Regions from separate parts of the Fictibacillus sp. NRS-1165 genome, predicted to be linked through region 2. Evidence: predicted binding sites of a transcription regulator. Region 2 holds the regulator's gene; each other region holds the start of a gene.
What was found. The regulator LexA, encoded in region 2, represses DNA repair genes until DNA is damaged. The targets are predictions, from matches to a motif close to CGAACATATGTTCG.

Region 1: a site for LexA is predicted at 2,741-2,754, ahead of ABHN01_RS08305 (carbohydrate kinase). Genes of this name have one in related genera too.
Region 3: a site for LexA is predicted at 7,193-7,206, ahead of ABHN01_RS11955 (DNA polymerase thumb domain-containing protein). Genes of this name have one in related genera too.

The regions. Positions count from the first base shown of each region.
Region 1 covers NZ_JBDPNU010000019.1:242,069-252,145, reverse strand. The annotation lists gene ABHN01_RS08315 (MFS transporter) at 1-610, shown strand, start outside; gene ABHN01_RS08310 (pseudouridine-5'-phosphate glycosidase) at 666-1,595, opposite strand; gene ABHN01_RS08305 (carbohydrate kinase) at 1,580-2,683, opposite strand; gene ABHN01_RS08300 (sigma factor) at 2,792-3,283, opposite strand; partial or broken gene ABHN01_RS08295 (DUF2922 domain-containing protein) at 3,475-3,615, shown strand; gene ABHN01_RS08290 (YvrJ family protein) at 3,694-3,831, shown strand; gene ABHN01_RS08285 (hypothetical protein) at 3,898-4,101, opposite strand; gene ABHN01_RS08280 (ROK family protein) at 4,079-4,954, opposite strand; gene manA (mannose-6-phosphate isomerase, class I) at 5,014-5,967, opposite strand; gene ABHN01_RS08270 (M23 family metallopeptidase) at 6,279-6,788, opposite strand; gene panF (sodium/pantothenate symporter) at 6,953-8,407, opposite strand; gene ABHN01_RS08260 (YhdT family protein) at 8,404-8,685, opposite strand; gene ABHN01_RS08255 (CHRD domain-containing protein) at 8,926-9,339, opposite strand; gene ABHN01_RS08250 (Spo0E family sporulation regulatory protein-aspartic acid phosphatase) at 9,686-9,847, shown strand; gene ABHN01_RS08245 (thiol-disulfide oxidoreductase DCC family protein) at 9,951-10,077, opposite strand, start outside.
Region 2 covers NZ_JBDPNU010000088.1:17,453-27,529, forward strand. The annotation lists gene ABHN01_RS24205 (CcdC family protein) at 1-269, opposite strand, end outside; gene ABHN01_RS24210 (cytochrome c biogenesis CcdA family protein) at 335-1,045, opposite strand; partial or broken gene ABHN01_RS24215 (ABC transporter ATP-binding protein) at 1,133-2,863, opposite strand; gene ABHN01_RS24220 (YneF family protein) at 3,028-3,240, opposite strand; gene sirA (sporulation inhibitor of replication protein SirA) at 3,321-3,761, opposite strand; gene tkt (transketolase) at 3,896-5,893, opposite strand; gene ABHN01_RS24235 (iron-sulfur cluster biosynthesis family protein) at 6,064-6,348, opposite strand; gene ABHN01_RS24240 (DUF896 domain-containing protein) at 6,454-6,693, opposite strand; gene ABHN01_RS24245 (YneB family resolvase-like protein) at 6,738-7,394, opposite strand; gene yneA (cell division suppressor protein YneA) at 7,402-7,680, opposite strand; gene lexA (transcriptional repressor LexA) at 7,834-8,454, shown strand; gene ABHN01_RS24260 (hypothetical protein) at 9,052-9,273, opposite strand; gene ABHN01_RS24265 (glyoxalase superfamily protein) at 9,418-9,612, opposite strand; gene ABHN01_RS24270 (YkvA family protein) at 9,594-9,971, opposite strand.
Region 3 covers NZ_JBDPNU010000025.1:242,434-252,510, forward strand. The annotation lists gene rnz (ribonuclease Z) at 1-612, shown strand, start outside; gene ABHN01_RS11915 (glycerophosphodiester phosphodiesterase) at 625-1,404, opposite strand; gene ABHN01_RS11920 (hypothetical protein) at 1,503-1,661, opposite strand; gene proC (pyrroline-5-carboxylate reductase) at 1,721-2,569, opposite strand; T-box leader at 2,615-2,827, opposite strand; gene ABHN01_RS11930 (MBL fold metallo-hydrolase) at 2,978-3,943, shown strand; gene ABHN01_RS11935 (SDR family NAD(P)-dependent oxidoreductase) at 3,948-4,736, shown strand; gene ABHN01_RS11940 (glycosyltransferase) at 4,917-6,161, shown strand; gene ABHN01_RS11945 (HAD-IIB family hydrolase) at 6,124-6,864, shown strand; gene ABHN01_RS11950 (YqzH family protein) at 6,913-7,110, opposite strand; gene ABHN01_RS11955 (DNA polymerase thumb domain-containing protein) at 7,267-8,526, shown strand; gene ABHN01_RS11960 (YolD-like family protein) at 8,551-8,883, shown strand; gene ABHN01_RS11965 (HPr family phosphocarrier protein) at 8,923-9,168, opposite strand; gene ABHN01_RS11970 (TVP38/TMEM64 family protein) at 9,318-9,968, shown strand; gene ABHN01_RS11975 (HPr family phosphocarrier protein) at 10,016-10,077, opposite strand, start outside.

The DNA.
Region 1 (10,077 bases), on a different contig from region 2:
AAAAGCTTCATTCAGCGACCAGTTTAAACTGATCACCAACGGAAGGCTTCTGCTCGCGTTTGCCATTACAGCGCTTGGTTATGGCGGAACATTCGTAGCCTTTACGTTTTTGGCGCCTATTTTAGAAAAAATTACAGGCTACCATCCTAAAACCGTAGGCATCATTCTGCTCGTCTATGGTTTGGCGATCGCGATGGGAAATACGATTGGCGGAAAAGCAGCCAACAAGAACCCCATCCGTGCCTTGTTATGGATGTTTATTATTCAAGCCATCGTTTTGTTCGTCCTTTCCTTTACTGCTCCTCTAAAAGTAATGGGAACAGTAACGATCGTCATTATGGGTCTGTTTGCATTTATGAATGTTCCTGGCTTGCAGGTCTATGTCGTTCAGCTCGCTGAAAAATATGTTCCATCCGCTGTCGATGTAGCTTCTGCCATCAACATTGCAGCGTTTAACGTAGGTATCGCCATCGGTGCCTATGTCGGCGGGCTTGTTGTGGATTCCATCGGCTTGATTCATACGCCATGGGTTGGCGGACTGATGGTCGTTGGAGCCGTGCTCCTGACTGCTTGGAGCGGTACGCTCGAACGAAGAACTTCAAATCAATAAGAAAAAGAGGAGTGCTCAGCTGCACTCCTCTTTTTTTACGTTCAAAGACAAAGAATTAAACCAGCTGCTCGCTTTTCTGTCCTGCATACGCCACGGCAATCTTGGCCGCTACTTCTGCATTATGTTTAACGAGTGCGATGTTGGTCTCGAGGCTTTTTCCTTCGGTCAGCTGTTTTATGCTGTCCAACAGAAACGGCGTTACATTTTTACCTGTGATTTTCAGTTCATCTGCCTTTTGAAGCGCTTCCAAAATAACAGATTCAATTTGATCATGATACATTGCGTGGGCAGCCGGCACTGGATTGGAGATGACAATTCCGCCGTTCAGCTTCAGGTCCCACTTCGTCTTCAGCACTTTTCCGACTTCCTCCGGCTCATCCAAGCGAAAATCGACGCCAAAGCCGCTCTCTCTTGAATAAAAGGAAGGAAATTCCTCCGTTTTAAAGCCGACAACCGGCACCCCTTTTGTTTCAAGGTATTCCAATGTTCTTCCGATGTCCAGGATCGATTTTACCCCGGCACAGATCACGCCGACGTTCGTATGTGAAAGCTCTGTCAAATCCGCAGAGATATCCATGGTGGTTTCTGCTCCGCGGTGCACGCCGCCGATTCCACCCGTTGCAAAAATGCGGATGCCTGCTAAATCTGCCGCGATCATCGTAGCTGCGACTGTCGTTGCCCCCATCTTTCCGGAGGACAGGATATACGGAAAATCTCTTCGGCTTACTTTTTCCACCTGCTCGTTCGTTGCAAACTCTTCAAGCTCTTCGTCGTTCAGCCCAATTTTTATTTTTCCATTCATTATGCCGATCGTAGCAGGCACAGCCCCATTGTTTCTGATGATCTGCTCTACTTCTCTCGCCATCTGTACGTTTTGCGGATATGGCATGCCATGTGAGATGATCGTCGTTTCAAGAGCAACAACAGGCTTGCCCATCTCCAATGCTTTTTTCACTTCTTCTGTATAGGTCAGATACTGATGCATTCGGTTTCCTCCACGAGTTGTGTAATGGTTTCTTCTGTCAGATGCGGGTATACGGACATGCCGGTCTGCAAGGTTAATGAAGCCAGTGCCAGACCGTAGCGGCACGCTTTGACAAAACCTTCGTTCTGAAAAAGGCCGAACAGATACCCAGCTGCAAATGCGTCTCCTGCCCCCGTCACATCCACTGTATTCACGGGGAAGGCCGGAAGATGAAGAGATTCATTTTCTGAAGCAGCATACACTCCCTCGCTTCCAAGGGTGATGATGACATTTTTCACACCACGCTCCTGAATGGACTTACTTGCTTTTTTGCAGTCATCCATGCTTTCGATTTTCATGCCGGCAATCATTTCGGCTTCTTCCTTATTTGGCAGGATACTGTGAATGCCATCCAGCGATTTCATCAGCTTTTTGGCCTTAAGGTTCGATACTGGATCAACCATGACAGGTATCCCCTCCAGTTTGCAGCGCTCTGTAATATAGAACAGTGTTTTTTCCGGCAGGTTCGTATCCAGAACGACCATGCTGGAAAGCGCGATATGGGGCCACTTTTCCATGATAAACGGTACTGTCATCTGTTCATAAATGTTCATGTCTGCAAGCGCAACGGCCAGATCCCCGTTTTTTCCCAGGAGTGCCGTATAGGTCCCGGTGGATTGCCCGCTGTCCCGTTGCACCTGGCTGATATTCACCCCATGTTTCCCTGTGTTTTTAAGAACCCAGTCACCTTCCTTGTCGTGGCCGACATAGCTTATGAGACTGACATTGCACCCAAGCCTTCCGAGATTCTCACTGATATTGCGGACGACGCCTCCGCACGTCTCCGTGATGGAAACGGGATTTGATGTTTCGTACTGAATGGACTCCTTGCATAAAGCTTTTCGGTCTAGATGAGCCCCGCCAATACAGGTTATCCCTCTAAGCTCTGGCAAAATATAAGCCCGGCCCTTAATTCTTCCGCTCTTCAACAAGCTGGATATATAACCCGCTACAGCTGAGCGGGACAGGCTGAGTTCATCAGCGATCTCCTGCTGGCTGATAAATGGATTTCTCTGAATAATGCTGATGATTTGAGACTCTTTCGTCATTGAAACACCTTCCTTTTTATCCATAATCTTCTAAATTGCCAACTTTAGTTTATCTCTCAAACAAAAGTTTGTCCATGATTTTATCTGAAAGTTTAGAAAAAAGGGAAGTTAGGAAGTCTTTTCTGTGTGTCTTCTAAGCTTCACCAGAGCCTGCTTTCTCCAAGATTTTACCGCGTGAATGCTGACTCCCTCTTCCTCTGCGATCTCTGTCTCTTTCATTTGGCGGAAAATTTTTTTCACGACCCATTTTCGCTGGTTCAGCGTTAGCCCAGAAAGATAGAACTCCAACATTTCATTTTCAAGAGGAAGAACACCGCCTTCAAAGTGGATCGTTTCTGTCAGCCCGAGACAAAATTCTGCATGAACGGCTTTATATTGAGCTTCCTTTTTTAATTGATCCAGCATTTTTCCTCTCACCGTTCGATAGGCGAATGGCCCGAACTCTCCCTTCCTGCTGTCAAACCTCTTGTAAGCCTCCCAAAGCCCAATGAGTCCTACTTGGTAATACTCATCATAATGCCGGGTAATACCCAGCGAATCAATCTGTGATTTGATTAATGGTTCGAATTGAGCGGCCAAACGGTCAAAATTGAATTCCACCTGTTTCATCCTTAAGAAAGACACGTGCCTTACGTTTTATTCCGCCGGTAATCTAAAGATAATGCTCCGTTTTCAGGCTGTCATTTGATCAAAAGTGCAAAACGGAACAGGAAATATGGTGAAAATGACGTTTTGAATGAAGGTAACGGGGGTTTTCGAAAGGCCTTTATGAGGGGGATAGCCCGAAAGAACCTGTGGATTCCGCCGCTGTTAAAGCTGCTATGGATACGGTGATCGCACAGAACATCTTCATTTCAAACGGCGGTGATTTTGTCAAAAAGAAAGGCGCCCGCATCACAGAACGCACCTCAAGTGATATCGTGCTTCCATAACGCAACAGTTGAAGGATGGAATAAACCCCAATCGGCCGTCATGCCGGTTGGGGTATCTTGCTGAAAGGAGGTAAAAACATGGAAACATGGCTCTCCTTTGTAAGCGATGTGGGCTTTCCAGTGATGGTGACGCTGTATCTTCTGCACAGGATCGAAGGCAAGCTTGATACACTGAGCCAATCCATCATGTCCCTGGCCGAACGGGTGCAAAGATAGCAAAAAAAGCCTGTCATTCTCATCTTGGCTGAGAGACAGGCTTTTAATCATTGATTATTTTTCATATCAATAAGCGTCTTGGCTGTGGCCTTTTTCTTCTGCTTTACGCGGTGCATCCTCTACTCCTTCTGCACCCATCGGCTCCCTGCTGGAGGTGTTTTCCGCATTGGCTTTCTTGAGCCCTTCCTCTACCCTTCTTCCATAATCCTCATCTGCCAAATTCTTAAGAGAAGCGGGCTTGCCGTATTTAATGCTGCAGGTTTTTTGCAAGGGCAATCGCGCCGCAAAGCCCGGCATTATCGCCAAGACCTGGAGGGACGATATAGTCTTGAATGGTTTCCTCGGTAAGCAGCGGATGCTGTACATAGCTGTTGAGCGTCTCAAGCACCTTTTTGCGGACGAGCGGGAAAAGCTGCTGCTGCTTCATCACACCTCCGCCGAGAACCATTTTTTTCGGGGAAAGAATGAGAATATAGTTTACAAGAGCCTGGGCAAGGTAATGGGCCTCAAACTCCCAAACCTTTTCGTTTCCTGCAAGTTCGATCCCCTTCTGGCCCCATCGTTTCTCAACAGCCGGGCCTGCTGCCATTCCTTCCAAACAATCTTTATGGTACGGGCAGCTTCCTTCAAAATGATCTTCGGGATGGCGCCTCACTAGGATGTGCCCCATCTCAGGGTGCGTAAGACCGTGAAGCAGCCTGCTCTCCGTGATTGCACCTACCCCAATGCCTGTCCCAACAGTCATGTAGATGCATGAGTCCAATCCCTTTGCTGCCCCCCACTCCAATTCGCCAAGCGCGGCAGCGTTTACATCAGTATCAAACGCAACAGGAACATGGATATGTTTCTGAATTTCCCCGACCAGGTTGTACTGTGCCCAATGAGGCTTTGGCGTGCTTGTAATGTAGCCATATGTACCGCTGTTCTTATCAAGGTCGACAGGCCCAAAAGAGCCGATCCCCATCGCACCGATCTCTTGATCGCGGAAAAATTCAATAACCTGGCTGATCGTTTCCTCCGGAGTGGTCGTCGGTATGCTGATCCGTTCAAACACCTCTCCGTTTTCATCGCCGATCCCGCAAATAAACTTCGTGCCTCCCGCTTCTATCGCTCCAAGTTTCATATCTTTTCCTCCCCGAGCTTTTATTTGTGCCATTTTATTGGTGCCTGGCAACTGTTTTTTTAACTGCTGTGAGATGCAATAAACGTTGCGTTTCCTTTAAGAGAGAATTTCTTCACAGTAGAAGGCACGATGAAATGGTCACCCTTCTTAAAGGAAGACGTGCCGTTTTGCGTCTCGATCTCTCCTTCCCCATCGAGAACACTGACTAGCATGTACATTGGGTTTTCTAGATTCGAAGAGGTGCCGTCCAGTTCCCAATGGTAAACGGTAAAATAAGATTCTTTAATCAATTTTTTCACCATCAAATCACCCTGTTTATCTTCAACAGGCTGAAAGTGGGCGTCCACATGCGGAATCATCGCTACTTCAATCGATTGTTTAATATGAAGATCTCTCGTGTTGCCTTGATCGTCTTTTCGGTCGTAATCATACACTCTGTAGGTAACGTCAGAGCTCTGCTGGGTTTCAAGAATCATCGTCCCTGCCCCGATCGCATGGATCGTGCCGTTCGGAACATATACGAAGTCACCCGGTTCTATTTTCTTTTTACGAAGAAGCTTGTCCCACTGCCCGTCGTCGACCATCGATTGAAACTCGTCCTTGGATTTTGCATGATGGCCGTAAACGAGCTCGGATCCTTCCTCACAATCTATAATATACCAGCATTCGGTCTTTCCGAACGCCTCATGTTCCACTCGCTGTGCATATTCATCATCCGGATGCACTTGAACAGAAAGATCTGTTTTAGCATCCAAAATTTTAACGAGCAAAGGAAAGTCGTCGCCTTCCTGGCCGGCAAACAGACCCCTGTGCTTTTGCCACGCTTCGTTCAGGGTCATACCTTTTAGCGGGCCATTCAATATTTTGCTCGGACCGTTGGGATGGGCTGAAATCCCCCAGCATTCTCCCGTTGTTTCAGACGGAATCTGATAGCCGAACGTTTCTCTCAGCTTCGTTCCTCCCCATATCCGGTCTTTAAACACCGGCTGCAAAAAAATCGGTTCCGCGTACATACCAACATCCCCTCATAGTTTCATCCAATACAATAGATACAGCTTCTATTTTACCTTATTGAGGAGGGATAGTGAAACGTAGAGCGCGGGGATTTTCGATGGAAAATAAACACACTTTTTCTTAGTATTGAAAGAATGCATGAATCGAGCGGTGCCTGCGGACAATGTGCAGGCGCTGTTTCGTGGTTTTGGGTTTCCTTCTTTCCTTCGCCGGTGCTATTTTCTCGCTGCTATCACTCGGTGTCATATCACTCGGTGTCAGGCACCGTCGTTACACACATATGTAAATGCGGTGCCTGGCACCGCATTTCTTAGCTCTTATATGTTTTGCTTCCCCAATAAAAGATGCTATGGCCGTTCCATCGGATTCGTTCTGCCTTGCCATTGTATCTTTGCTCGTAATGAAGATGTGCACCAGTGGAACCACCCGTGCTTCCTACTGCTCCAATCTTTTGGCCCTGCGAGACCCTCTTTCCGACCGATACATTCACACCGCTTAAATGGCCGTACAAGGTCTGCCAGCCGCCCCCATGGTCAATGACAATGTATCTTCCATAACTGCGGCCACCCAGATTTTTCACTTTAATGACTCTCCCGGCAGCAGAAGCGATCACCGTATCTCCCTCATCATACAGACGGTTGAGATCGACTGCATTTTGTGGATTATGATTCATCCTCGTCTGCCCGATCCAAACTTGTCCTGCCGGAAATGGAATCCGGAAAACGGGAGATGCATCGGCTTTCTTAAATGGTGTCTCAAGCAAAACAGCTGCCGTGCAGATTGGAAGGATAAAGAAAAGCAACTGCTTAATTCTTTTCACTCCTTGTATCCTCCTTTTTCATTTGATGGGATGTGCACTTGTTTAGGCATGTCTTATTTTAGGGTGCAGTAAAATCCGTCAAATTACTGATGGGAAAAGGTGTAAAAAAGGGTGCCAGGCACCGCATATTACACACATGTGTAATGGAGGTGCCTGACACCAAATTAAATAATTCCTTGTTTCCCCAGGGATGACTGAGCGCTGTTTTTTGAAATTAAACTTAGAATAACGTAAGCCGCTAGAGAAAGTACGACTGGCACTACAACGGTATGCATTCCCCACAGGTTCGGAGCGAATGTATCGAGAAGGACGTAGGAAAGTACACCTGTCACGATGGAACCTACAGCACCGGCTGCGTTTCCTCTCTTCCAATAAAGACCAAGGACGACCGGCCATATAAATGCTGCTTCCAGACCGCCAAAGGAAAACAAATTCAGCCAAATCAGCAGGTCCGGAGGATAAAGAGACACGATGAATACCAGGATTCCGATAATGGCAGTCACTGAAAAACTCAAGCGTTTAACCGATTGCTGACTGGCTTCCGGTTTAATGTAATTGATATAGATATCTTTAACAATGGAGGAGCTTACGATCAACAGGATGGCGTTCACCGTTGACATGACCGCAGCAAGCGGTGCTGCGAGCACTATACCCGCAAGCCATCCTGGCAATACCTTCAGTGCGAGCATCGGCATCACCTTATCTCCGATTTCCACTCCTGGTATGACGACTCTTCCAAACACTCCAGTCAAATGCATCCCCAGCATGATGAACCCGATGACAAACGTCCCGATGATCATCGCCTGGTGCATCGCTTTTGAATTTTTATAGGACATGGCCCGGACCGAGATTTGCGGGAGGCCAACGACCCCAATGCCCACAAGCAGCCAGAACGAGGAAACGTAAAGCGGCGTCAAAGACTTGTCCGCGCCGAAGGGTGTGATCAAATTCGGATTCTCAGCAGCAAGGGTCGAGATGATATGGGGAACCCCTCCACCTGCAATGATCGTTCCTGCCAATATAATGAGTGTTCCGACAAACATGACAATTCCCATTAATGTATCTGTAATGACAACTGCACGAAAGCCGCCTGCTATGACATAAACGAGGACGGAAAACGAAAAGATCAGCAGGGCCACAGGGTAAGAAACACCAGTGAACGACTCGATGAGCCGGCCGCCGCCTATCCACTGCGCAGCGGTTGACGAGAACAAAAAGATGCTGATGCTTGCTGCGGACAAAATAACGACCCACTTGTTTTCATATCGTGCTTTCAGAAAATCAATCAGCGTGACCGCGTCGATCTTTCTTGCAACAATGGCAAACTTTTTCCCAAGGACAGCGAGGGTGAAGTAACCCGTAACAAGCTGTGCCATCGCTAGCAGCACCCAGCCAAGGCCGAGCTTATAGGCGATTCCCGGACCGCCGATGAAGCTGCTCGCACTTCCATATGTAGCTACCATGGTCATCGCGAGAACGAAGCCGCCCAGATGCCTGCCGCCCAGGAAATAGTCCTGTAAAAACCCTGAACCACTTTCAACCTTGCGTGAGGTGTACATCCCAACGAGAAACATACCGATCAAAAAGGCAAGTAAAGGAACAATAACTTCCCAGTTCATCTCTTTTCCTCCTTCAGGTTCTCCCGATCAGGTTCATCTTCGAAGGGAACCTCTGTGAAGAAAAATTTAACCATGATATATACGAGGATGGAAAATACGATAAAGCCGGCGACGCAGCTATAGAAGAACCATGCTGGCAAACCCCATATGTAGTGATATTCCTTCACAGGTTTTCCGCCAAGCCCGTAGGAAAAAGCGTACCACCAGATGAAGTTCAGAACGGCAAGCCCGATGCCCATCAAGGCTTCCCGATTGGATATTTTAAATCGCGGATCCATCTTAACAGCTCCTTTCAGAATCCGTCAGTTTTTGTAGATCATTGTGTCTATTATGCCATAATATCCTGTCATTTTCTCGGTGATGTCGTGTACGTGGTGCCTGGCACCACGTTTTGACATTTGTGTAAAGGCGGTGCCTGGCACCACGTTTTGACATTTGTGTAAAGGCGGTGCCTGGCACCATAAACGGCATCTCAAAATAAAACAGCCTAGCTCCTTTAAGCTACGCCGTCGTATTCTTTACTTGATCGGCTCGATTTGACCGCGCAGTTCCCCGCCCGGACTAAACTCCGAAAAAACATTCACATAAACATTACCTTCGTTAATCTCTTCCACAAGCTTAGACAGGGGCTGTCCCTGAAGTGGGCCAATTAATTCTTTATTGGTGATGCAACCTGTTATGATTCCTGTATTCAAGCTGATGCTAGGTTTAATATGGGCCAGCAGATAAGCGACGACAGGACCACTTTTACCTGCTTGTCCCAAATGAACGCGTGCTTGAGTTAACTTCCTTATATTGTTAACCTGAAGCCGGTAGTGGAGCTTGGTTCCATTGGAGCTTAGGACAAATTCAGTGTTTCCAGTTGCCCGGGTACCAACAGGAGGAACTTCATGTTCGCCTTTTAATCTGCATAAAAAATGTTTCAACAACAATCCAGCCACTCCTTTCCGATAGCTATTGACAGTATATTCAGGAGCGGCAATTAAGCTTGTTTATTTATCTAGGTTTAAAAAATAATTTGCATTTTGTTTTGTAAAATTCCCTCGCCTTTGTTCTTGCATTTCCCGGGACATTTTTTTACAAAAACAAACAAAGAAGCGTGATTCCTCTCTTTCCTCGTAAAAAATCCATAAAAACTATCAAAATTTTCAAAAAATATACTATATATTGAGAAAATTAAATAGACACTGTCCTATATCTAGTATAAAATGGGAATATATAGAGATGTTTCTCTGAACGTGAAGTTATAAAACATTTTTCTGTATAGGGGGAATGGATATGACTCAACAAAATATACTAACATTGAAACTTGAGATCGACGCCATCCGCTTAACAATGTACGTAATGAGCACCCGCGTAAACAACCTTGCAGACCCACTTCTTGTACAGTTAAGCCAGTTGCTCGACCAAAAACTAAACGAACTGAACCAATGTGCATAAAGCTGTCACCCTTTTTGGGGACAGCTTTTTTAGTGCTTGGTGCCAGGCACCGCGATTTTACACTTATGTAACAGCGGTGCCTGGCACCAATTAGTAACGAAGGCTAATCTATGAACCGTTCTCGGATCTCGGGTGTGGGGATCATGCAGTGGTCCTTTCTGCCGAACCATCTGTAACGGTTTTTGGCGATCCAGAAATACAGTCCATCGCGCAGCGGCTTAGGGATAACG
Region 2 (10,077 bases):
ATGAGATAGATCTCCCTTCCCCTCTTTTCGAACTTGCTTGTTTTTATGAGAAAAATGGAAAAGAGACAGCCGACAAGAAACGACTCTCCCGCCTCCCACCAGGGCATGCGGAATTCAGGGAACAGAAACATCAGAAAACCAGTGGACATGAATAAAGGAGGAAGTATAATTTTCTTAAGTGAGGCAGGTTTTTTCGTCGCTTTCAAACGTACAAAAATGACTGTGACAGCCATGACTGCTGCCAGGATACTGCTTGCAATAAAAAACAAAAGCTTTTCCTTCTTTCTTGATCAGATCTATCCCCATCATCCTTTGAATCAGTAAATTATAGCACCTAAAATCCCTGAAATCCGCCGAAAACCCGATTCACAAGGAACGAAGTGAACTTGGTCATCCAGTCAAAATATAACACTACCCCCATAGCCACCATGAGAAAACCGCCGGATTTCATAATTTGAACGTTGTATTTTTTTATACTGCTCAGTTTGTCTAAGAAGAAACTCAAAAAGAAAAATGGCACCGCAAAGCCGAGAACGTAGCAGGCCATATACAGCATACCTGCCCCGGGATTGGACACAGCCAGTGCAATCACTGTACCAAGAATGGGACCTGTGCAAGGCGTCCATCCTGCAGAAAAACCGATGCCGATCAAAATGGAACCCATATACCCTGCCGGTCTGTTCCTGAACGTTAATTTTCTGTCCTTCATTAAGAATGCCGGCTTAAACACGCCGAGGATCAGCAAGCCAAAAATGACAATAATGATTGCACCGAACTGGCGCAGAAAATCTTTATACTGCGAAAAGAAGGTGCCGATAAACGAAGAAGATAATCCTAAGACAATAAAAACAATTGAAAAACCGAGCAGAAAATATGCCGTATGCAGCATTGCCTGCTTTCGTTTCATTCCTTTATCTTCCTTGATCTCCCTGACTGATATACCTGTTATGTAAGAAAGAAACGCCGGATAAAGCGGCAGGCAGCACGGGGAGATAAAAGATAGGAGACCGGCTCCAAAAGCCAGCCAGATATTCAAGTCTGCCATCATGTCTACTCCTCTTAATGTATTACTTTTAGTTTATAGATTTGAGACCGCTTGTTCAATGCAAAAAAAGAAATTTCTACATCGAAATCAGCTGACATCATAGGTAAGCTTTCCCTTTTGCTGAAGAGCATACATTTTATGATACAACCCTTCTGCCTGCATCAGTTCCTGATGTGTTCCCCTTTCCACGATCTCTCCCTGATGCAGAACGAGGATCTGATCAGCATCCTGAATGGTGGACAAACGGTGAGCGATAGCGATCGTTGTTCTTCCCGCTCATTTTCATTAATACCCTTTGGATAGCATCTTCTGTCTGGGTATCAATGTTAGAAGTCGCTTCATCCAATATCAAAATCCTCGGTGAGAAGGCCATGGTTCGTGCAAGAGATGAGCTGGCGCTGTCCGCTTGAAAAAGTCGCGCCCCTTTACCCTATCTCCTGGTTGTAGCCTTCAGACAGGTTCTCAATAAACTCATCTGCCTGGACAAATTGTGCAGCTCTCCTGATGTCTTCATCGGAGATGCCATCATTAAACAGCCTGATATTATGCGCGATATTACCGGTGAACAGGAAGGAGTCCTGTAGGACTAGACCCATCTTTTTCCTGAGTTCATTGTCCGGATAATACTGGATTGGAATAGAATCAATATATATTTCACCCTGGTCAAAATCATAAAACCTCATCAGCAGATTGGTGATCGAACTCTTCTCCCGGCGATTCCGAGTGTTTTCCCCTCCGGGAGTACAAAAGTGATATCCTTCAAAACCGGTCCTGAATTCACATCATACGAAAACTCCTTTACATCGAGTACAAGAGAACCTGCTGGAATCTTTTTAATCCCTTCTTCTCTTTCCCTGATCCTCTCATCCTCTTGAAGAAGTGCTGTTACCCTGTCGTAAGATGCTCTTCCTCTTTCAACGATATTGAAGAGCCAGCCGAAAGCCAGCATCGGCCAGATGAGCAATCCCAAGTAGCTGGTAAAGGAAACGAGCTGGCCGATCGTAAGTTCTTCTTTAAGAACGAGGGAAGATCCGTAGGACACCGCCAAAAAGAAAGAAGCTCCGATAATGACAGCTATCGTCGGATCAAACAATGCATCCACCTTTGCCACTGAAATATTCTTTTGGACGACATCCTTTGAAAGGGTCTTAAACGCTTCCACATCCTCTTTCTCTTGTCCGAACGCTTTGATCACCCGTGCTCCCGAAATGCTTTCCTGCACTTTGTCATTCATGCCAGAGAACGCCTGCTGCGCTTTATGGAAACGTTTATGCAGCATCGATCCATAACGGCTCGTTGACCACGCCATCAAAGGAAACGGCAGAAGACTGACAAGTGTCAGCTTCCAGCTGATCGTAGAGGCCATTGCGATCAATGTAAAGCCACCCATCATCGCTGAGTCCACAAGCGTCAGTACACCGTCACCGGCGGTTTGCTGAATGACCTGCAGATCGTTTGTGGAATGTGCCATTAGATCTCCCACTCTTCTTTTTTGATAAAAGCGGGGGGACATGTTCGTAAAATGAGAATAAAGGCGGTTCCGCAAATAAAAGCAAGTTCAATGGAAGCCCCGTAGATCATGATTCTCCAAAAAAAACGCAGGATATAGACAGCGGATGCCACCGCCAAGAGGATCACCAGATAGAGGAACAGCATTTTCCCGGTTAATGTTTCCTCCCTGATATGGTCCACCGTAAATCCGATGATTTTAGGCGGCACGAGCAAGCATAAAGAAACAAGCGCAAGCAAGAGAATTCCTGTTATGTACCTTCTTTTTTGTTGCTTGAAATACCACAATAAATCGATAAAAACGTTCAACCCATCTTCTCCCTCCTATAAAAGGAAACATACCTATTTTACCAAATAATGAAAATTAAAAAAATGTTTCAGCATTTTTTCAAAAAAAAAATAAACTGTTCAACAGAACAGTTTATGATTTTTTTGTATAAAAAAGCACCCACGAAAATGAGCGCTCGTCCACCTTACTTCATCTGGTTGTTCATTGCTTTCATCATCTGGTTGATTTTCTTTTGGGACGGCTTCTGACCCATTTGCATCATCATCACCCGCAGCATGTTTTCGTTGATTGGTGGATTCTTTTGTAAGTAATTCATCATGTATTTGCGGGCAATGAAAAATCCGATGGCTACTCCTGCAAGAAGTGCCAAGATACCCACAAGGATATAATAAAACATAGTAAAACTTCCTCCTTCGTGTTGTCTAGCACTAGTTTACTATAAAAAGCCAACGGGATACAAGATACAGTCCAAAATATTTATGACCCGTAGCCTGTCCTTGCTTTTAGCGGATTGAGCCAGCCATAACGATAATATTTAAAATCCATCGCAAAAAAACAGCGTTCATACTTTCGGATATTTTCAAAAATAGCGGTTTCCGCTTCAAAGCTGCCTACACTTTGAAGGATCATGTAACGTTCGGAAAAACTGAGCCGTGCAGAGCTTTTTTCACACTCCAAAAGAAAGGAATGGGCTTCGGCTTGAAATCCTTTCGAAGACAAGAGCATCTGTTTGATAAAGGATTGAAGAGGACTCGGCTGAAGTGGAGAGGTGATGTAATGAATCTGTTTTAGCAGAATGTCTTTTTGCACAGTAAAGGTTTTGTATTCTTCCAAAAAAAGCTGAAAGAGCTTGATTTCTTTCCCGAAATATTCCTCTGCGACATCTTCGTTGATCTTATAGATGAAATACTCTCTCAAGACCGCCACCCCTCTCCTTTTTTACATCAAGTATAAAGGATTCTTTACAAAATACTTGTCTTATACTGGAGCATGCGTCCACTTCTTTTGTCGAAAACAGAAAAACCCGGAGGACATCTCCGGGTTTCAATCCATTATTTATTAAATAAAGCTTTTACTTTGTTTGAAACATTTTCTACGGTGAAGCCATACTCAGCAATGATTTTATTCCCAGGTGCTGAAGCTCCGAACTTGTCGATTGCAAGGGTATCGCCATCTAAACCTACATATTTGTGAAGCCCTTGAGAGGCTGCCATTTCAATACCAAGTCTCGCTCTTACAGATGAAGGAAGAACGCTCTCTTTGTATTCTGCAGATTGCTGCTCGAAACGATCCCAAGAGGGCATAGAAACAACGGAAGTTTCAATTCCATCTTGTTTCAATTGTTTTTGTGCTTCAATGGCCAGACTCACTTCAGACCCAGAAGCGAGCAATAGTGCTTGAGGAGTCCCTTCAGCTTCAGAAATCACATAAGCACCTTTTTTAACGTTCTCATAAGCACTTTCTTTCGTCCCGTTCAGGATTGGAAGATTTTGTCTCGTAAGAACAAGCGCTGTTGGCTGATCCACACTTTCAAGTGCAAGCTTCCATGCAGCAACTGACTCATAAGCATCTGCAGGACGAATGACAGAAAGACCAGGCATTGCACGCAATGATGCAAGCTGTTCGACCGGTTCATGAGTAGGGCCGTCTTCACCTACAGCTACACTGTCATGTGTAAACACATACGTTACAGGCAGCTTCATGATGGAAGCAAGACGGATGGCCGGACGCAAGTAATCAGAGAAAACGAAGAACGTTGCACCGAATACTTTTAGTCCTCCATGAAGGGCCATCCCATTAACAGCTGCACCCATCGCAAATTCTCTTACTCCAAACCAGATGTTTCGTCCGCTATAATCTTCACGGCTGAAGTTTGTTTCACCGGTAAGCATCGTGTTGTTGGAACCTGCAAGGTCAGCAGATCCTCCGAATAGCCATGGAATGTTTTGCGCAAATGCATTCAATGCTTTACCAGAAGAAGCCCTCGTCGCGATCGGTTTATCGAATTCCGGAAGGTTTGTGTCAAAGTTTTCAGGAAGCTTGTTCTCAATTGACATTTTCAGCTGTGTAGCAGCTTCGCTGTGCTCTTTTTCATATCGGGCAAACAATTCGTTCCATTCTTCTTCTTTCTTTTTGCTCTCTTCTTTAATGGAAGCAAAATGTTCTCTTACTTCTTTAGGCACGAAGAAGTCTTCTTCAAATACCCAGTTATACGCTTCTTTAGTCAACTTTACTTCATCAGATCCAAGAGGCGCACCATGTGATGCGGACTTACCGGACTTGTTAGGGGAACCATAACCGATCACGGTTTTAACTTCGATCAGTGTCGGATGTGCTGTATCTTTCTTCGCTTCAGCAATTGCATTTTCGATCTCTTTCAGGTTTGTTCCGTCTTCTACTCGAAGAACTTGCCATCCATAAGCTTTAAAACGGTCTTCTACACTCTCGGAGAAAGAAAGATGCAGATCCCCGTCCAGTGAGATGTCATTTGAATCATATAGGACTACGAGTTTGCCCAGACCAAGATGGCCAGCCAAAGAAGCAGCCTCAGCGGATACACCTTCCATCAAATCTCCGTCTCCACAGATGGAATACGTATGGTGGTCAACAACCTCAAAGCCGTCTTTGTTGTATGTTGCAGCAAGGTGGCGTTCTGCCATTGCCATACCTACTGCCATCGCGATCCCTTGTCCAAGGGGTCCCGTTGTTGCATCCACTCCAGCTGTATGCTTGTACTCAGGATGCCCAGGGGTTTTGCTTCCCCACTGACGGAATTGCTTTAAGTCTTCCATGGAAAGGTCATAGCCTGAAAGGTGAAGCAAGCTGTATAGGAGCATGGATCCGTGCCCTGCAGATAACACGAAACGGTCACGGTTAAACCATTCCGGATTTTCTGGATTGTGGTTCATGAATTTCGTCCAAAGACTGTAAGCCATCGGCGCGGCACCCATCGGCATGCCCGGGTGTCCCGATTTGGCTTTCTCAATGCTATCTATAGCCAAAGTACGGATAGTGTTGATAGATAATTGGTCAATTGAAGCAGTAGACATTATTTAATCATCCCTTCATCTACATATGTAAAAGATTTCTCGATACCATCATAAACATATTGAGCATTTTATACAAGCACAATGCCCATCAATAGTGTCCCATAAAATGAATCTTTGATACAAACAAAGAAACCTGTATTATAACTTTTTTGTTATAATACAGGTTTACATTAGTTTAACGCCGGAAACTCACAATAGAAGATATCTTCTCCTTCGTCATAATCCAGTTTCATATCATCTACCAGCCACTGGTCATCCGGCTTCACAAAAAATTTCAATCCGCTTACTTCCTGTATTCGATCCCCATCTCCAGGCTGTGCAGGGCTGATTCCCAAGGCGTATCCTCCATTGCTTGCACTGCCGGCGTACCGTGCGTATAACCGGAGTGCCTCACCCTCATTTAAGTCGATTTCACTATATAATCTGATAACAGAATCCGTTATTGAAAAGGCCAATTTGTTCTCCCCTTTCATCGTTGTTATATAACAGTATATACGATATTCAGAATTTTGCAACAACAAAAGAGCCTGATTTCATATTACAGAAATCAGGCTCTTCTCTTAATGTTTGATATTATTCTGGCTTTTTTTGCTTTCTTTCAGCTTTTGCGGGGTCACATCATTGCCTTCAGGGTCAATAATTTTAAGTGAGTGCAATCTATTTTGAAAAGAAGATCTGACGTTTTTCAGATACTCCTCCCTTAGTTGCTTTTGTTCTTGGGCTTCTTCTGTAGACAAACCTTCTAGCTTTGACTTTTTAGCAAGAAAATTTATACGTTGCAGTTTATCTGGTGTAAGCATGGAGCACCTCTCCTTTTTCTTCGATATGCCTATCGTAACGAATATTAAGTAGAGTTTCCAGTCGGAGCACTTTCTAAATACTCCTTATACCTTCTGTGAACGGTTGCTTTCGATGCTTCATAACCGAACCCCTTTAATGTTACAGCAATTTCGGAAAATGTAAGATCCATATGTCTGAGACGTATGATTTCTTCAATCGGAAGCTGTTTCCGTTCTCTTCCCCCATGATGGATATTCTTTAAGTTATGTTGCGGTTTATAGCCTCTCTGAACGGCCTTTTTCATCCCTCTTTTAATTTTCAAATTATGAAGCTTGCGCTGATATTCTTCTACGACAGCTACGATTTCAAGCACCATGGATTCTGCTTCAGAGAGCTGGTATTCCCCCTGGCTGCTGTATGTATATACCTTAATGTTTCTTTTTTGAAGTTCATGAAGGAGTACGATTTTAGCGTTCCCTCTGCCCAAGCGGGTATCATCGGTTATGAGGAGAACGTCAAATTCTTCAGCCTGCGCCCGCTCGATCATCTCAAAGAGACCCTCTCTCTCTAAGCTGTATCCGCTTTCTCTTTCCTTGATGACTGACACAATTTCAAATCCATGCCTTACTGCAAGTTGTCTCAATTCCTCTTCCTGTCGGGATAAGGAGGCAGTCTGCTCCTCGTTATCCGTGCTTACTCTGCAATAAATGATCGATCTCAATTTTATTTCACCTGTCTTTATCTGCTTTGATCGGTATCGTTAATTTCTGGCCAGGAGTGATCGTCCCTGCCTGAATCGCATTGTTCTTTTCAACCCACTCTACAAATTCCCAATTTGAGCCTTTGCTCTTGGTGTATTCCTCTGCAATCTCCCATAGTGAATCTCCTTTTTCCACTGTGATCTCCATATATTCTTTGGATCCTTCTGCATGTGATTGATAAGCGAACATAATAAACCCTGCTGCAACAATAGATATTAGTATAAATACTGGTGAAAATCCCTTCAACATAAATCCCCCTTACGAATGTGTGTTCTTATTAATTGTTATTATAATAGGAACACCTGTTCTTTACAAGAGTTTTTTTCGAACTTATGTTTGTATATCTTGTTCCTGCATGCTATACTTTTTTCAAGAGTATTCAGTGAATGAGGTGTAATCATGACAAAACTTTCCAGAAGGCAGATTGATATACTGGAATTTATTAAAGAAGAAGTGAATGCAAAGGGTTATCCCCCATCAGTACGGGAAATCGGAGAAGCGGTTGGACTGGCATCCAGCTCCACTGTCCACGGCCATCTATCCAGGCTTGAAAAAAAAGGGCTCATCAGGCGAGACCCTACCAAACCGAGAGCGATTGAAGTACTAGGCCTCGACTCCGAACAGATCATAACGAAAACGCGTTCCGTGAATGTACCGATCATCGGTAAAGTTACCGCAGGTTCCCCGATAACAGCCATTGAAAATGTGGATGAGTATTTTTCATTGCCCGAACATGTAGTTGGCGACGATAATGTTTTTATGTTAACTGTCGAAGGAGACAGTATGATCGAAGCCGGTATCTATGACCGGGACCTCGTCGTCGTCAAACAGCAGCCCACTGCTGAAAACGGTGACATTATCGTAGCGATGACGGAAGAAAACGAAGCCACCGTTAAACGGTTCTTTAAAGAAAAAGATCACATCCGCCTTCAACCGGAGAATTCAGCGCTTGCTCCGATTCTGCTTCCAAACGTCACCATCCTGGGAAAAGTAATTGGAGTCTACCGTACCCTTCAATAAGAAACAAATTAAGCACCACGGGCGATCTCGCCTGCGGTGCTCATTTTGTTCACCCGTTTTCTTTTCACTTACCGTTCCGGTTACATCTAAAGGGCAGCTAAGAACAAGGGCAGCTAAGAACCAGACCTTTCGGAAATACTTTGAGCTTATTGCTAACAAAAACCTCCAAAATATAGATGGTGCTCTATCATCTCTCTATTCTCTCGCAAGGGGCTATGTTCACTAGAAAAAAGTAAGATTATTGCGATTCTCGGAAGTGCCAGCGGTTTTGATCCGCTCACTTATCGACTTCTCCGCAAGTCCATACCCGTCCATAGTCTGCCTGCGGTGACCTATAAGCGTCAGATTCTGCAAGGGCATAAGTTGGACTACCTGCTAATAGTCCAGTCATTATGCCTCTTTTACGAAAGAGGCTCCAACATTCTTGCCATCCGGCCAATCATTTGGTGAATGGGAGAATTGGTTGGAGATCCTGTGATTGGTACCGCCATGTTAATCGAAAAAAAACCATTTTAATTAAAGAATCGCGCCGAGCCGTTAAAGAAGGAATCATTATCGCTCTCCAGGCTTCACTGTCAGAAACCATGTTCTATACGATTACCTTCGGATGAAAAGCAGCACATTTGAACTTTCAAAAACAATCCGAAAATTATTTCTTAGAAGACAACTTTCGGCATGAACGACATCTTCCCCTCTTCGCAGAAACTCCCTGCATGGCCCTGCACTTCCGATGACCGCAAAATCAACAATTCGAAATCGTCTTGTTGTTGAAGCGCTCTCGAACACAATAACGACTACATCCCTTGTTCGAGGTGACAATAGTTTACCTCCTTGTAGATAGTTGATACTCTATAGGATGCAATGACCAATCGATGCGCAATGGACAAAGATGGAGTTTAATCAATTTTTGTCCTGTTCCCTCTTTCCCAAGGCAAATATTCATCAAGTCTTACACAGTACTCACTATTTTTGGATGCTCTCAAAAAACACTATACGATTTCCGAATGGGTCATTCATGCACCGCTCTTGAGTGTTCCATGGCGTAGTTTGGATTCCAGGACGAGCATACTTGTATTTCTTCGCAAGCAGATGAGAATGTAATAACCTGATATTTTCGACTTCGATTCTGAGTGCAGCTGTTAAATAGTTATAGTCAATTTAAAAACAATACACAAGATTAGCGCTAGCCAGATCATGATGATGAGAATAGCAACAAACCAATTTTCAGGTCTGTTATCTTCGTTAAAATCTTTTGCTTTAATTTCACATTCGTTAAGGACATCTTCGGGAATCATCTTTAAGGCTAACATTATTCCCAACGGTACTATAATTACATCATCTAAATAACCTAAAACCGGAATAAAATCAGGTATTAAATCAATCGGACTGAATGCATAAGCTACTACACATGCAGTAAATACTTTAGCATACCAAGGTACTCTATTATCCCTGCAGGCCAAATATAGAGTTAATAATTGTTGTTTTAGCTTTCTTGCCCAAGCCTTTATTGTCTTCATTTGCCCTCCTTATAAAATCGACAGGCGGGATTTGATAAGAATTTCATCTAATTTAAAATGTACTTTATGTAGATTGTCAGGCTGGAATTCGTCTGATGAATCTTCA
Region 3 (10,077 bases), on a different contig from region 2:
AGCGAAACGTATCTCACCTATCCGATCCAAGTCATTGAGATCGGTGAAGGACTGATCTGTGAAGACGATGGCAGGCACGTATATGCCAAGAAACTGGACCATGTGATCCCTTGTTTCGGTTTTCGGTTGGAAGAGCAGGCGCAGCCAGGGAAGCTGAAAGCCGGCATGTTAAAAAAGATGGGGCTGGCGCCCGGTCCATTGTATCAGCAATTGAAAGAAGGAAGGGATGTTCGACGGGAGGACGGAACAGTGCTCAAGAGCAGTGATTTTGTATCACCTCCTGTACCTGGACGGATTGTCGCTATCCTCGGTGATACGAAATACTGTGATAATGCGGTAGAGCTGGGAAGAAATGCCTCGGTGATTGTCCATGAAGCGACTGTCCTGCATGAATTGGCAGAAAAGGCCGCGGAATTCGGCCATTCTTCAGCCCGGTCGGCTGCTGTTACCGCCAGGCTGGCGAATGCAGCCGCATTGATCTTGAACCATATCAGTTCCAGGTATCATAAAGAGGAGAAAATGCTGCTTTTAAAAGAGGCAGAGGAAGTTTTTTCGAACACGATGATCGCTGATGACTTTAGTATTTTTCCGATTGAAAAGATCAAAAAATGAGCGGGCTGCCGCTCATTTTTTTTTCATCTTATTGTACACTTCAAGGATAAAACCCTTCGGTTCAGGGATCTCGCCGTTTCTGATGGCCACCGCCACATCGGGTGTATCTGTGATGATGGCATCCACCTGCCAATCCAAAAAATAATGCAGCCACTTTTCCTGATTCACCGTGTACGGTCTGACCCGTATCCCATGCTCCTGAAGGCTCTCCAGAATGATAGGGTGAAGACTTTTAAATTGCGGATGCACACTCAGCGCCCCCATACTTTTTGCATAGTTCCAAGGCTCGTAGATGGCCGAGGAGTACAGGGGTGCAATATCAATGTATGGATCCATGCTTCTTAATTGAACAAGACTGTAATGGTTAAAGGAAGAATAGATCGTTCTTTCTTTCATGCCGTAAGCATTTACGAGACTGTAGACTTTTTTCTCTAAATCTTCATAATGCACTTTGTTATTCTTCAATTCAATATTGAGAAGAAGAGGTGTTCTACAGATCCACTGCAGAAATTCTTCGAGTGTAAGAATCCGTTCATGTTGAAAGGCCGAAGAAAACCAGCTGCCCGCGTCCAGCTGTTTAATCTCAGCGAGCGTAAAATGTTTAACATATCCTTTTCCGTTCGTTGTCCGTTTGACCGTATCATCATGAATGATAACAGGAATGCCGTCGCTCGTTAAATGGACATCGATTTCAAGTCCGTCTGCTCCCATTTCATATGCGCGAGTGTAAGCGGCCATCGTGTTCTCTGGGCATACCTTGCTGGCACCCCGGTGTCCAAATATTTTTGTCATAGCGGGAACACTCCTTTCTTCTTATACTCTTACCTTAACATAAGCCGGCCAAATGTTCTAAAACCAAAAAAACAAGCCCGTTACTTTCAGGGGCTTGTTTAGGTGGCTCGCGCAGAAGTAGTGCGCTCAATGCTCATATCATTTTTTACGATCCATTTTATAAAATCTTTTTCCTTTTTTGTCAGTGGCCGTGTAAGAAATTGTTCGAACTCTTTAAACAACAGATTGTACCGCTTGAATTCTTCTTGATCAAGCATCTTATACCTCCCGTTGTTGCGCTATAGTTGTTTTATTATAAAATAAGATGACAGAATTGTCAAACAATTCCTTCGGCAGACGGCGGTGTATACAGGCTGCCGAGCTCTTCTGAGCGCTGGGCAGCGCGTTTGACGCATGATTCAATGGCTTCTTTTACTTGAAACTGGTCCAGCATCTGTATGCCCGCCTCTGTTGTACCCCCGGGACTGGTTACCTTCTGACGGAGCAGCCGGGGATGGTCGCCGCTCATTTTCAGCATATGGGCAGCGCCCAAAAGTGTCTGCGCGATCAGATCTCTTGCCTCAGATTCACTAAGATCAAGAGAGGACGCTGCCTGGTGCATCGCTTCGACTAAATAATAAACATAGGCCGGACCACTTCCGGCCAATCCGGTTACGGCGTGCAGACTTTCTTCTTTCAAGCAGGTGGTCGTTCCTATGCAGTTAAAAAGCTCTTCCGCCTGTTTGAGATCATGGTCTTCCGCATATTTTCCAGCAGCAAGGCCAGTAGCAGAATATCCGATCGCTGCCGATGTGTTCGGCATCGCACGAATGACTGGTGCATCCGACTGAAGAAGGCGGGAGATATGGTCGGTTGATATTCCCGCCAGCACTGAAATGATAAGGTGCTGTTCACCGATGGAATCCCTGATCGCGTACAGGGCGTCCTCTGCATCTTTCGGTTTCATGGCAAGGATGAGAATCTCTGCTTTCCGGACCGCATCGGATGCAGATGCCGCAATATCGATTCCATACCTTTCCTTCAGCTCTAAGAGCCTATTCGTGTTCATTCTGTTGGCTGCGATGATTTGTTCGGGCACGGCGAGTTTATTGGTGATCAATCCTGAAATCATAGCTTCTGCCATGGAGCCTGCTCCAATAAATGCGATTTTCTTATTCACGGCAATCCCTCCAACTTAGGTTAAACGTAAAAACGCACTCCTCGATCCTTGGAAAAGGACGGAGGAGTGCGATCCGCGGTACCACCTTAATTGGCTTTTTAAAAGCCCAGCTTATTGCCTGTATCGAAGGCATACGATCAGGTTCAATCCCTGATGGCTCGGGGGATAGGTTCATTCATCTCGTACTGCTGGAATCTTTCAGCCGGTGGATTCCATTCTCTTTCAGCCGTTTAATGAATTACTGGTCCCTTTCAGCGCCGTGTTCAGCGTTCAGTTATTACAAAACATTATGCAATGGGTCAGTACAGTATGTCAAGTTCATATTTTTTGCAATATTAACTTTTCTTAAGAAGCTCATCTTTTGCTATACTGATTGGTATATATATGCCAACAGATGAGGTCAGGTGAACAATGTTGAATCAGAATATTATAACCATCTCGCTTCCGACACCGTTTCCGGTAGGAGATGTCAATGTATATCTCATACGAGGGGAGAAGCTTACCCTTGTTGACTGCGGGCCAAAAACACCGGAAGCATGGAAAATCTTCCGGGAGAAACTGGCTGAAAACGGGCTGGCTGAAAAGGATATTGAACAAGTGATCTTTACTCATTATCATCCGGACCATGTCGGGCTTTATGCATACTTTAAGAGTCCGGTGCCGTCTGTCCTTGCCAGTTTAGAAGAAATACCCTATCTGAGCCAGCAGAAGGAATTTTTCGTACATAGAAATCGGTTTTATGATGGGTTTTACAAAAAAATGGGTATGCCGGAAGAAGCGGTCCGGTTTGAGTATATGAAGTTAAAAAAATATCTTGAGTTCTCTGCTGTTGTCCACGCTACTCCCGCTTTGTATGAAGGAGAAGAGGTTCCGGGGCTTCCGGGGTGGACGATGATGAAAACACCGGGCCATTCGCCTGATCATCTTTCTCTGTTTCATGAGGAGAGCGGAATCATGATCGGAGGAGATTTTTTGCTGCAGCGCATATCTTCCAACGCGCTCATCGAGCCGCCCCTGATCACTGAAACAGAGCGGCCTAAACCCCTGCTGCAATACCGGAATTCATTGAAGACAGCAGCCGGACTCCCTATTGACGTCATCCTTCCGGGGCATGGCCTTCCCATCTCCAATAGTTCAGAGCTGATCAAGGAAAGGCTTGCACAGCAGAACAGCCGGGCCCACGCTTTATGGGAGATGCTATCCAGTGAGAAGACAGCCTATGAATTAAGCAAGTTATTATTCCCGGGCATCTATCAAAAGGAGCCGGGCCTTACTCTTTCGGAAACCGTCGGGCATCTTGACCTTCTTGAAGAAGAGGGACGGATTCTCGCAAAAGACCTTCACGGAATCATCTACTACAAGCGGGCAGAAGGAGCATAACAATATGAAGGAATTGAAAGGAAAAACAGTTGTAATCACAGGTGCATCAGGGGGGCTGGGAGCCCAGCTTGCCCATGATGCGGCAAGTCTTGGAGCTCAGTTGGTGCTTGTTTCCAGAAATATGGAAAAACTGGCGGCTGTAAAAAACAATCTTAAAGAGACATTCAACGTGGACGCCCTGATTTATACGCTGGATGTTGGCAATATCGAAGAGGTAAAAGCTGTGTTTGAGGAAATCATCCGCACCGTTTCTGTTGATGTTCTGATCAATAATGCTGGATATGGGATATTCGATTATTTCGTTGACGCAGACCTTAACGACCTTTCTGGTATGCTGCAGACCAACGTGGTCGGACTGATGGCTTGCACCCAGTCCGTCTTGCCGCAAATGATCGAGCGGCGTTCCGGGCATATCATTAATATTGCCTCTCAGGCAGGAAAGATCTCCACACCAAAATCGAGCGGTTATGCGGCTTCCAAACACGCGGTTCTTGGCTTCTCAAACGGGCTGCGGATGGAACTGGCAGACAGCGGAATTCAGGTGACAACCGTTAATCCGGGTCCGATCGAAACCAACTTTTTTTCCATTGCGGATAAATCCGGAACCTATGAGAAAAATGTTAAGAGGTGGATGCTGTCCCCTGAATATGTGTCTAACAGAATCATCTCGGCAATCGGCCGTCCGGTCCGTGAGATCAATCTTCCTCGCTGGATGAACGCCGGAAGCACACTCTATCAGCTTTTTCCCCGCCTCGTAGAAAAGCTTGGCGGAAATGCATTCAAACAAAAATAGACAATAATTATATTATGTAAACAAAAGCGCATCCATGTTGGATGCGCTTTTGTTGCTGGATAAAAGGAAGAAAGTCTTATATTAATAGGGCTAAAGCACTTATTATGGTTTGCCGGTGGTGAGAACGGGTATATATAGTACAGGCTATAGACCGCAACCATAGAAAGAGGGGTAGCTCTTATGAATAAAAAAGTTTTATTTATATCCGACCATGGAGATCCGCTGGCAAAGCTTGGCGGCAAGCAAGCCGGAGGACAGAACAATTATGTCTACCATCTGGCGCTTGCCATGGAAAGCAGGGGATGGGATGTCGATGTCATCACCCACTGGTGTGATAAAGATGCCCCGCAGACGGAGGCGTTCGGCAAACGCTCAAGAGTCATACGCATCAAAGCCGGTGTCAAAGGCTTTGTCTCCAAAAATGAAATGTTTCAGATACTGCCCGCTTTTTTCAAAGAAATCGAGCAACTCGTTCCTGTAGAACAATATGATATTATTCATACCCACTACTGGCTGTCCGGCATTCTGGGCCGTCAGCTTCGCAGAAAGTATAATGTACCGTTCGTCCACACATCGCATTCCCTTGGCGCAGCAAAAGAACGTGCGACAGGTGAAAGGGATGAGCGCAGGTTCCAATATGAACGAACCATTCTCCGGTCCGCCAACCGCGTGATTGCCACGACCAACAGTGAGAAAAGCTTGATCTACGATTTTGCCAAGCAGCCTGCACCTGTTGATGTCATTCCGATCGGTGTATCTCCTAAATTCTATCCTTTTAACCAAAAAACGGCGATTAAACAAAAACTGGACGTTCAAGGCCCCCTTGTGTTTTATGCTGGACGGCTGGAAGAGACAAAAGGTGTTGAAACCCTTCTTCAAGCATTCCGATATTTGATTCAATGGGGAGATGTTCCAGCAAATACAAGGCTGATTCTTGCCGGAGGACAGAAAGAAGAGATCGGTGATGACCGGCTTCCGATTCAGGACGAACAGCGTTCTTGGGTGAAAGGAATTGAACGTTATGTTCAGTTTGTCGGGCCGAAAAGCCAGGAGCAGCTCGCAGAATACTTTAATGCTGCCAACGTCGCTGTCGTTCCTTCCTACTATGAATCGTTCGGAATGGTAGCTGCAGAGGCACAGGCGTGCGGCTGTCCAGTCATTGCCTCTCGTGTAGGCGGGCTTCAAAATGTCGTGGTTGAAGGAGAAACAGGACTGCTCGTTGCGCCAAAGGACGCCCAGGATTTAGCGCTCACACTGGAGATTATTTTAAACAACGACATCATTGCACAAAGGCTGGGTAAACAGGCATCTTCCCTTGCGGAACGCGATTATCGCTGGCCGAATGTGGCAGCGAGGGTTGAGCATGTGTATGAGGAGGTTCTGTCAGGTGAAACGAGAAAACGTTACACATCTTTTAGCTACTGATCTTGACGGCACCCTGGTTGGAGAACAGGAAATGACTGCTTTTCTGCTTGACTATTATAAAGATCGCCCCTATCAGGTGGAGCTCGTTTATGTTACCGGAAGGCACTATGCTTCCACTATGGATTTGATCAACGATGAAAAGCTTCCTATGCCTTCGATCCTTATATCGGACGTGGGTACAGAGATGTATGATTTTAATGATCCGGCACTTCATGAGCGATGGAAAAAAACATTGGAAGAACAATGGAACCCTGATGCAATTTCCCGGATCGTTGAATCATGCAGAGGCTTAATGCCTCAATCCATTCCATCCACCCATCGGCTCTCCTATTATGCGGAAAGCGATGAAGCAGTGGAAGACGTAAAGCGAAAGCTGATTGACAGCTCTGTGCCGCATAAGCTCATTTACAGTTCCGGAAGAGATGTAGATATTCTTCCTCCCAATGCAGGAAAAGGGGAAGCCCTGTCTTTTCTGATTCGTGAAAAAGGATGGGAGGAGGCCAATATATTAGTCGCGGGTGATTCCGGCAATGACCGTGACATGCTTACCCTCGGCTATCCGTCCGTCATCGTTGGGAACTGCCAGGAGGAATTAAAAGAGCTGCCGGATCATCCCCTGATCTTTCGGGCGCAAAGGCTTTACGCCGGAGGAATTCATGAAGCATGGGAGCATTTCTTTGAGAAAGCAGCCGCTGTAAAATAGGGATAACGCAAGCAACCCCCCGTAAGCCCGGCTTATTGGGGGGGTTGCTTATTCTTTTGTAACAAAGGTGTATACGACATCTTGAACGGTTAGATAGGGATCTTCTGCCTCTTCGGTTTGAAGCTCTTTTTTTATTTGTTCCTCAAGGAGAGTATATTCTTTCTCAGTATAAGGAATACACTCCTTGTGATAAAAATAGTCCAGCAATGCTTTTTCCAGCCATTTGCGCAGCAGCCGATTCTCCATTCTCCACTTCCTTTCTTCTCCAAACAATGTAGCCTACACATACCGGACGGTCAATAGCCCTGAAAAAATTTCCATTGAGAACAGAACATATATTCGGTTAAAATGGGTATACATAATTAATGAGAACGAACGTTTGCTTTGGAGGGGTGAAGGAAGTTGATCGATTATTCCAAGATTCAAAATCGTTCAATTCTGTGCATGGATATGAAAAGTTTTTATGCAAGCTGTGCGGCTATGCGCCTGGGGATCGACCCGCTGACCTGTTACCTTGCTGTTGTAGGGAACACAGAGAGGCAGGGAAGTGTTGTCCTGGCAGCTTCTCCCTGTCTGAAAAGAGATTTTGGAATAAGGACAGGAAACCGGTTGTTTGAGATTCCGAAAGACAGCCGCATTCACATCGTAGACGCCCAAATGTCCTTTTTTCTCAAGCGTTCCATGGAGATCACGCGTCTGCTCAACCGCTTTGTTCCAAAAGAAGCGATTCATACTTACAGTGTAGATGAAAGTTTTATTCAGGCAGACGGGACAGAGCGGTTGTGGGGAGGGCCGGTGAAGCTGGCTCAAGCCATTCGTACAGCGATTAAAGAGGAGTTTGGTCTCCCCTGTGCGATCGGGATCGGGCCGAACATGCTGATGTCTAAGCTATGTCTCGACTTGGAGGCGAAAAAAAGGGGGGTGGCGGAATGGACGTATGAGGACGTGCCGAAGAAGTTGTGGACGCTGTCGCCTTTAAGCAAGATGTGGGGCATCGGTTCCCGTGTGGAGCGCTCGCTGAATCTGATGGGCATCACAACGGTAGGAGACCTTGCGCATTATCCCTTGGAGCTTTTGGAAAAGAAATTCGGTGTCATGGGAAATCAGCTTTATTACCATGCGTGGGGAGTTGATCTCTCAGAGGTGGGGGCTCCGATCATGCAAGGCCAGATCAGCTATGGAAAAAGCCAGATCCTCCTTCGGGACTACGACGATCCAAAAGAGGTCCAGCATGTCATTTTAGAAATGTGCGAGGAAGTGGCGCGACGGGCGAGAACAGCGAGAAAAGCGGGAAGGACGGTCAGTCTGGGAATCGGCTACAGCAAAGAAGAATGGGGCGGGGGCTTTTACCGATCAAAGACCGTATCTGAACCGACTAACATTACGATGGAGATCTATCAGGTGTGCCTGGAACTCTTTCATACATTTTATGAAGGAAAGACGGTCCGTAAAATCACTATTGCTTTGTCCAATGTATGTGAAGATAGTGAAACGCAGCTCAGCATCTTTACACTTGAGCATCCTAAAAAACGAAAGCTTGGCTATGTGATGGACGATATCCGCAGGAAATACGGATCCAACGCTCTCCTCCGGGCGGTTTCTTATACGAGTGGAGGGACGGCTCTGCACCGCAGCACCCTTTTAGGCGGTCATAAAGCGTAAAACAGAATGGAGGGGTCTCTCTAGATGATCAAAGACCGGGGAAGTATCAAATGGACGGCTATGATGCTGCCTGAACATGTAAAAAAATTAAGGGACTGGGAGCGGGAAGAGGCCTCCTTTGAGAACGCTGAACTTGATGAACAGCAGTTGGAGGAGATGAACCAGCAGATCTTTTTTGCGATGGAAGAGGCAAGGGAGGTCGCCGTATTTTGCCGTGATCATCTTCGCGAAAAAGCGATACAGGGGCTCATCCACTATTATGACCCGCATCGCCGCCTGCTCAGAATGATCAATGATCAAGGAAAAAGACAGGACGTCCCTCTCGACACCATCATAGGGATAGAGACGGACGTTTAAAGACACAGAAAATAAGCCAGCCTTATAAATAAGGCTGGCTTATTTGACTGCATCAAACAGATCGGAGGCCAATAATTTTTTCTGGAGGGAGTCAACATTCCCTTCGCTTGAAATTTCAATTTCCTGCCCTGGCTGTATGGACAATGCGATAAGGCCGAGCAAGCTTTTTCCGTCTGCTGTCTTATCTCCTTTTTTAACGTACACAGCTTCTTCATAGCTGCTTGTGAACTGCACAAATTGACTTGCGTTTCCGGCGTAGATGGGTTTTTTTGCAATCAATCTCAAGTTAATCTCTCTCCCTGCATATCCTTTTTTATAAAGCTTATGAAGGGGTGGAAAAAGAAATGTCATAAAATTGATTTAAAATTAAAGTGACTTCCATCGGAAAATACAGGAAAATATAGAAAGAGATGTGTGGAGAGGAGCAGTAATCATTGATCCGCAATAAAAAACGAATGATTCATTATTTACTGATTTTAAGTTTGGCAGGCTGCCTTTTATATATCAACCATCGGTATCTAAATTTAACGCCGGAGCGCTTCCGAGGATGGATACTGTCATGGGGAGTCTGGGCTCCTATCGTTTATATCGCTCTATATGCAGTCCGTCCTTTTGTACTGTTTCCGTCCTCCGTGTTCGCAGTCACGAGCGGCTTGGCCTTCGGGTTATATTGGGGGTGTCTGTATACATACCTTGGGTCATTGTCAGGCGGGCTCATGACGTTCTGGGCAGTGAAATGGATCGGCAAGAAAGCGCTGAAAAAAGAGTGGAAGGGAAAGTATCAGAAGGTCCAGGAGGGCATCAAGCAGCGCGGGTTTGTTTATGTACTTATTCTTCGTCTGCTCCCCATATTAAACTATGATCTTGTGAGCTACTTGACGGCTGCGGCGAACGTCAAATTTAAAGATTATGCGGCAGCTACGGCCATCGGCATCATACCGGGTACATTGGCATACACCTACTTAGGGGCTTCAGTGGCCAATACAGGGATGAAGGAGATTTTAATTTCCTCCATCATCATCATCACATTGATTATCCTCCCGGTCGTAACAAGGAAAAGATGGCAAAAAAAACTGGGCCTGTGACCTTTCTCATGGAAAAAGAAGCGCTGAATGGCAATCAGCGCTTCTTTTTATGTAGTCGCTTGGGAAGGGAGGAGCTGCTTAAGAAGCTGCTGGATAGCGGAATCCGCAT